DNA from 2 places in the Caulobacter sp. P1_D6 genome. Region 1 is predicted to be linked to the other one. Evidence: predicted binding sites of a transcription regulator. Region 1 holds the regulator's gene; the other holds the start of a gene.
The links. Region 1 encodes HrcA, which represses chaperone genes, less so after heat shock. Its sites were predicted from a motif close to GTTAGCANTCNNNNNNNNNGANTGCTAAC; they were not measured.

Region 1 (3,386 bases):
GGTCCCGTGGTTGCGATAGGTGGCGTTGGGCACGTCGCCGCCGGAATAGCCGACGCGGGTCTTCAGCACGCCCGGATAGCGGCGCAGCAGGTCCTGGACGCCCCAGAAGCAGCCGCCGGCGAGGATCGCGGTTTGGGTGGTCATGGGAAGACGGCCTTTCGTCAGGGGAATGGGCGAGGCTACATGTTGGCCCTGTCGGGGTCGCGCGCAAGCGGCCCATTTCTTTCCGAAGTCCCGTTGTTGAAGGCTCATCCGTGAAGCGCGCCGCCGTCCTGCCCTCTGTCCTGTTCGTCTGCCTGGGCAACATCTGTCGCTCGCCCCTGGCCGAGGCCGCCTTCCGCGCGGAGGCCGAGCGTCGGGGCCTGGAGGTCGAGATCGATTCGGCGGGCACGGGCGGCTGGCACGTCGGCCATCCGCCGGACCGCCGGGCCCAGGCGGTGGCGCTGCGGCAAGGGATCGACATCGGCGGCTATCGCGGACGTCAGGTGAAGCCGGAAGATTTTCGTCGCTTCACCCACGTCGTCGCGCTGGACCGCGACAATCTCGCGGACCTCAAGCGGATCCGGCCATCCGATGCGACGGCGGAGCTGCTGCTGTTGCTGGACGTGGTCGAGGGTCGAGAAGGCAAGTCGGTGGCCGACCCGTACTACGGCGACGACGCGGACTTCGACATCACGTGGGCCGACGCCGTGGCGGGGGCGAAGGGGCTGGCGGATCGGATCGAGGCCCAACCCTAAATCCCGCTCATCCCGGCCTTCGCCGGGATGAGCGGGACATTCAAGGTCAGGCCTTGGTGTCGAACGTCCCGCCCGTATCCGCGCCGTTGCCGGCGTACGGATTGGCGCCCGCCGTCGGTTCGGCCGGCGAGTCCGGGCCCTTCGAGCCCTTGGCGGCCACGGCGACCATGGCCGGACGGACCAGGCGGCCCATCAGCTCGTAGCCGGCCTGCAGCACCTGGATGACGCCGCCCGCGGCGACCTCGTCCGAGGGCTGCTCCATCACCGCCTGGTGCAGATGGGGGTCGAACTTCTCGCCCTTGGTCGGGTCGATCTTCTTCAGGCCGTTGCGTTCGAAGGCGCCCAGCAGCTCCTTCTCGGTCATCTCGACGCCGATGATGTAGTTGGTCACCGCCGGATCCTGCGAGTCGCGCGGGCTCAGGGCCGTGGCGCGCGACAGGTTGTCGGCCACGCCCAGCAGGTCGCGGGCGAACTTCTGGATCGCGTAGGCGCGGGCGTCGTTCATCTCGCGCTCGGCCCGGCGCTTGGTGTTCTCGACGTCGGCCGCGTAGCGCAGCGCCTGATCCTTCAGGGCCGCCACTTCCAGCTTCAGCGCCTCGATTTCCTGCGACGCGTCGTCGGCCTCGAAGGCCACGTCTTCGGCCGGCGTTTGTTCGTCGGTCATCTCTCAGTCCTTATCCGTCCATCATCCGGCCGAGCACGCGGGCGGTGTAGTCCACCAGCGGGATCACCCGGGCATAGTTTAAGCGGGTGGGGCCGATCACGCCGATCGCCCCCAACACCTTCTGTCGGCCCGTCATATAGGGCGCCGCGATCAGGGAGGAACCCGAAAGCGAAAAGAGTCGCGTTTCGGCCCCGATGAAAATGCGCACGCCCTCGGCGGTGCGGACGTCGTCCAGCAGGCCGATCAGTTGGCCCTTCTGCTCCAGATCGTCGAACAGCCGCCGCACGCGCTCCAGGTCCTCCCGGGCGCTGGCGTCGGCCAGCAGATTGGCCCTGCCGCGGACGATCAGGGCGCGGTCGGGGTCGTCGCCGCCGCTCCAGGCGGCCAGGCCGTCCTCGACCAAACGCGCCGCCGCGGCGTCCAGTTCACGCCGGGCGGTGTCCAGCTCGGCGGCCATCTCGAGCTTGGTCTCGTTCAGGGTGCGGCCGCGCAGGCGGGCGTTGAGGAAGTTGGAGGCCTCCTGCAGCGAGGCTGGGGTGACGCCGGCCGCGCGCTTCATCAGCCGGTTCTCGACCGTGCCGTCGTCGAACACCATGATCGCCAGGGCCTGGTCGGCGCCCAGGGCCACGAACTCCACGTGCTTGACCCCGCCCTCGCGGACCGGGGCGACCACCACGCCGGCCCCGCCGGCCAGGCCCGACAGGATGGCGCTGGCCTCGCCCATGGCTTCCTCGAAGGAGCGGCCGTGGGCGAACAGGCGCGACTCGATCATCCGCCGCTCCTCCTCGCCGATGTCGCCCACCTCCAGCAGGCCGTCGACGAACATCCGCAGGCCCGCGTGCGTGGGGATGCGGCCGGCGCTGGTGTGGGGGGCGTCCAGCAGGCCCAACTGGGCCAGGTCCTGCATGGTGTTGCGGATCGAGGCCGGCGACAACTGCACCCCGCCGCGCGAAATGGTCCGCGAACCGACGGGTTCGCCGGTCTCCAGATAGGATTCCACGACTCGCCGGAAGATGTCGCGGGCGCGGGCGTCCAGGTCCGTGAGGCTGGGAGTCTGAGCGGAAAACCCCGAAAAGAGCTGTGTCATGTAGCCTTCGAACGCGCCGCCAGGGTCCCGGGGGAGGTCCCCTCGGGTTTCGACGGGATTGGACGACCGTCTTAACTAGGATAAGCGGCCCCATCCTATCACGCAAAGCCCCGGAGTTTCCCATGCGTCCGTCCGAACGCGCCCCAGACCAAACGCGCGAAGTCACGCTGGAAACCGGCGTCAACCGCTATGCCGAGGGCTCGTGCCTGGTCAGCTTCGGCCACACCAAGGTGCTGGTCACCGCCACGGTCGAGGAAAGCGTCCCGGGCTGGATGCGCAACAAGGGCGCCGGCTGGGTCACGGCCGAGTACGGCATGCTGCCCCGCGCCACCCACACCCGCGGCCGGCGTGAGGCCGCCCAGGGCAAGCAGAGCGGCCGCACCCAGGAAATCCAGCGCCTGATCGGCCGCTCCCTGCGCGCCGTCGTCGACATGAAGGCCCTGGGCGAACGCCAGATCAGCCTGGACTGCGACGTCATCCAGGCCGACGGCGGCACCCGCACCGCCGCCATCACCGGCGCCTGGGTCGCCCTGCGCATCGCGGTCAACTACCTGATCGAGGAAGGCGTGCTGAAGACCGACCCGATCCTGGGCCAGGTCGCGGCCATCTCCTGCGGCGTGTTCAAGGACACCCCGGTGCTCGACCTCGACTACGAGGAAGACTCCAGCGCCGAGGCCGACAGCAACTTCGTGCTGACCGATACCGGCGACATCGTCGAGGTCCAGGCCACCGGCGAGAAGCGCGGCTTCACCCGCGCCGAGTTCGACGCCCTGTTCGCCCTGGCGGAAAAGGGCATCGGCGAGCTGTTCGTGAAGCAACGCGAGGCGGTTTCCAAATAATCCTCGTCATCCCGGGCCTTGTGCCCGGGACCCCTCTGTCCGCCGCAAGGGCAGGGGTG
Region 2 (3,386 bases), on a different contig from region 1:
GGGCCGCCGTGGCGTGCGACAGGATCAGCAGGCCGCCCAGGGCCCGGCCCTCGGTCTTTCCCCCGGTCAGGGGAGCGGCGGAGGCCTCGTCGTCGGCGCCTTCCAGGGCGGTCAGCCCCAGCACCGAACCTGGCCGCACCAGGGTCAGGCCGCCCAACACCCCGCCGATCACGCAGGCGATCATCGCCAGGATGAGGGAAAGGCCATAGCTCGAAATGGTCACGCTGGTCTGGTCTCCAACCCTCTAGAGCCTGTCCGTTTCTGATGGAATCAGAAACGGATGAACAGGCTCTAGTTCAAACATTTAGAGCGTGACAGGCGCCGAAACCGGCATCCACTTTCGGCTGTCACGCTCTAGGCGGGCGCATGGCAAACGGCTTCGACATTGCGGCCGTCCGGGTCGAACACGAAAGCTCCATAGTAGTTGGGGTGATAATGCGGCCGAACTCCGGGCGGGCCGTTGTCCTTGCCGCCGGCCGCCAGGGCGGCGGCGTGGAAGGCGTCGACCGCCGCGCGGGTCTTGGCGACGAAGGCGATGTGCATCGGCCCGGTCAGGGCCTCTTCCTGGCTGATCCAGAAGCTGGGCTTGCCCGCCTGGATGTCGCGGCCGTCGGCGCTGGGGCCGTAGCCCAGCACTTCGGAACCGCCGGTGATCTCGGGGCCGATGCTCATCACCACGTCGATGCCCAGCGGCGCGAAGGCCGCGTCGTAGAAGGCCTTCGACCGGGCCAGGTCCGTGACCCGCAGTCCGATATGATCGATCATCAGCGCACCCTTATATGGAAGACGACCTTGCGGTCGCCGGGCTGGTCGGCCTCCCACGGCCGCTTGAGCGTGAAGGAGAGGTCGGCGCGGCCGCGCCCGGCGGCCGTGTAGCGATAGACCGCGCGGACCGGCGCGCCCGGCGCCTTGGCCTCGGTCTCGAAGCTGGAGCCGCCGGCCAGCAGGGGCGGGGCCTCGTGGTCCAGCCGCCACGCATAGCCCGTGCCGGCGTTCAGCGGCAGGGCGATCTCCAGGTCCTGGCCGGTCACAAGCTCGACCACCCCGGCGTCGGCGTCGACGTCGGTCACCGTGCGCAGCGGCGTGGGCGCGGGCGTGGCGCAGGCGCCGAGAAGAAGCAGGGTCGCCAGGATCGAGATCGTCTTCATGTCGCCGCCTTCGTCCCTATCTCTGTCCGTCGCCGGATCATCGTGCGGCCCGGGACCGATTTCGCCCACAGCAAATCGAGAGCCGTCGTCCTTGACTCCCCCCGCCGCCGGTCCTAACTCCAGCCCGGCGTTGGCACTCGATGGGAGCGACTGCTAACAGCGACGCTCCCCGCTTGCCGACGGACCATATCTTTAAAACCGTCCCGACGGAGATCGACCCATGAAATTTCGCCCCCTCGGCGACCGCGTCCTCGTGAAGCGTGTCGAAGAAGAAACCAAGACCAAGGGCGGGATCATCATCCCCGACACCGCCAAGGAAAAGCCGCAGGAAGGCGAAGTCGTCGCCGTCGGCCCCGGCGCCCGCAACGACAAGGGCGACATCGTCGCTCTCGACGTGAAGGCCGGCGACCGCATCCTGTTCGGCAAGTGGTCCGGCACCGAAGTGAAGGTGGACGGCCAGGATCTGCTGATCATGAAGGAAAGCGACGTCCTGGGCATCGTCGAGGCCTAAAGGCCCGACTGCTCACCGCTTTCGAACCCAAGTTTCTCTTTTAGAAGGGCTCTCAAATGGCCGCTAAAGACGTTTATTTCTCCTCGGACGCGCGCGACAAGATGCTGCGCGGCGTCAACATCCTCGCCAACGCGGTGAAGGTGACCCTGGGCCCCAAGGGCCGCAACGTCGTGATCGAAAAGTCCTTCGGCGCCCCGCGCTCGACCAAGGACGGCGTCTCGGTCGCCAAGGAAATCGAACTGGCTGACAAGTTCGAGAACCTCGGCGCGCAGATGATCCGCGAAGTGGCCTCCAAGACCAACGACAAGGCCGGCGACGGCACCACCACCGCCACCGTCCTGGCCCAAGCCATCGTGCAAGAAGGCCTCAAGTCGGTCGCCGCCGGCATGAACCCGATGGACCTGAAGCGCGGCATCGACAAGGCCGTCCACGTCGTCGTCGACTCCATCAAGGCGTCGTCGAAGAAGGTCACCACCAACAACGAGATCGCCCAGGTCGGCACCATCTCGGCCAACGGTGACAAGGACGTCGGCGAGATGATCGCCAAGGCCATGGACAAGGTCGGCAACGAAGGCGTCATCACCGTCGAGGAAGCCAAGACCGCCGAGACCGAACTCGACGTCGTCGAAGGCATGCAGTTCGACCGCGGCTACCTGTCGCCGTACTTCATCACCAACGCCGACAAGATGGAAGTTCAGCTCGAAGAGCCGCTCATCCTGCTGTTCGAAAAGAAGCTTTCGTCGCTGCAGCCGCTGCTGCCGGTGCTGGAAGCCGTCGTCCAGTCGGGCCGTCCGCTGGTGATCATCGCCGAGGACGTCGAGGGCGAAGCCCTGGCCACCCTGGTGGTCAACAAGCTGCGCGGCGGTCTCCGCGTCGCCGCCGTCAAGGCTCCGGGCTTCGGCGATCGCCGCAAGGCGATGCTGGAAGACCTGGCCATCCTGACCGGCGCTCAAGTCGTCAGCGAAGACCTGGGCATCAAGCTCGAGAACGTCTCGCTCGACATGCTGGGCAAGGCCAAGAAGGTCACCATCACCAAGGACGACACCACCATCGTGGACGGCGTCGGTGAGAAGTCGGCCATCGAAGCCCGCATCTCGCAGATCAAGAAGCAGATCGAGGACACCACCTCGGACTACGACAAGGAAAAGCTGCAAGAGCGTTTGGCCAAGCTGGCCGGCGGCGTCGCGGTCATCCGCGTCGGCGGCTCGACCGAAGTCGAAGTGAAGGAAAAGAAGGACCGCGTCGACGACGCCCTGAACGCGACCCGCGCGGCCGTGGAAGAAGGCATCGTCCCGGGCGGCGGCGTGGCTCTGCTGAAGGCCTCCAAGGCCCTGGCGACCCTGGTCGGCGACAATGACGACCAGACCGCCGGCATCGCGATCGTCCGTCGCGCCCTGCAGGCTCCGATCCGTCAGATCGCCGAGAACGCCGGCGTCGAAGGCTCGATCGTGGTCGGCAAGATCCTGGAAAACGACAGCCCGACCTTCGGCTTCAACGCCCAGACCGAGCAGTATGTCGACCTGATCGTCGACGGCGTCATCGACCCGGCCAAGGTTGTCCGCACCGCTCTGCAGGACGCCGCCTCGGTGGCCGGCCTGCTGATCACCACGGAAGCCGCGATCGTCGAAGCCCCCAAGAAGGGCGGCGGCGCTGGCGGCCCTCCCGGCGGCGGCATGGGCGGCATGGGCGACATGGACTTCTAAGAAGTCCGCGTCAGCTCTTGCTGA

Region 2: the regulator HrcA is predicted to act here: its motif matches at 1,278-1,306, upstream of groES (co-chaperone GroES).

What each region holds. Positions count from the first base shown of each region.
Region 1 covers NZ_JBFUAW010000025.1:80,158-83,543, forward strand. The annotation lists gene msrA (peptide-methionine (S)-S-oxide reductase MsrA) at 1-144, opposite strand, end outside; gene AC1DYP_RS15500 (low molecular weight protein-tyrosine-phosphatase) at 255-737, shown strand; gene grpE (nucleotide exchange factor GrpE) at 784-1,401, opposite strand; gene hrcA (heat-inducible transcriptional repressor HrcA) at 1,412-2,488, opposite strand; gene rph (ribonuclease PH) at 2,611-3,327, shown strand.
Region 2 covers NZ_JBFUAW010000037.1:53,432-56,817, forward strand. The annotation lists gene AC1DYP_RS19555 (DUF4345 family protein) at 1-217, opposite strand, end outside; gene AC1DYP_RS19560 (VOC family protein) at 355-765, opposite strand; gene AC1DYP_RS19565 (protease inhibitor I42 family protein) at 765-1,148, opposite strand; gene groES (co-chaperone GroES) at 1,369-1,659, shown strand; gene groL (chaperonin GroEL) at 1,716-3,362, shown strand.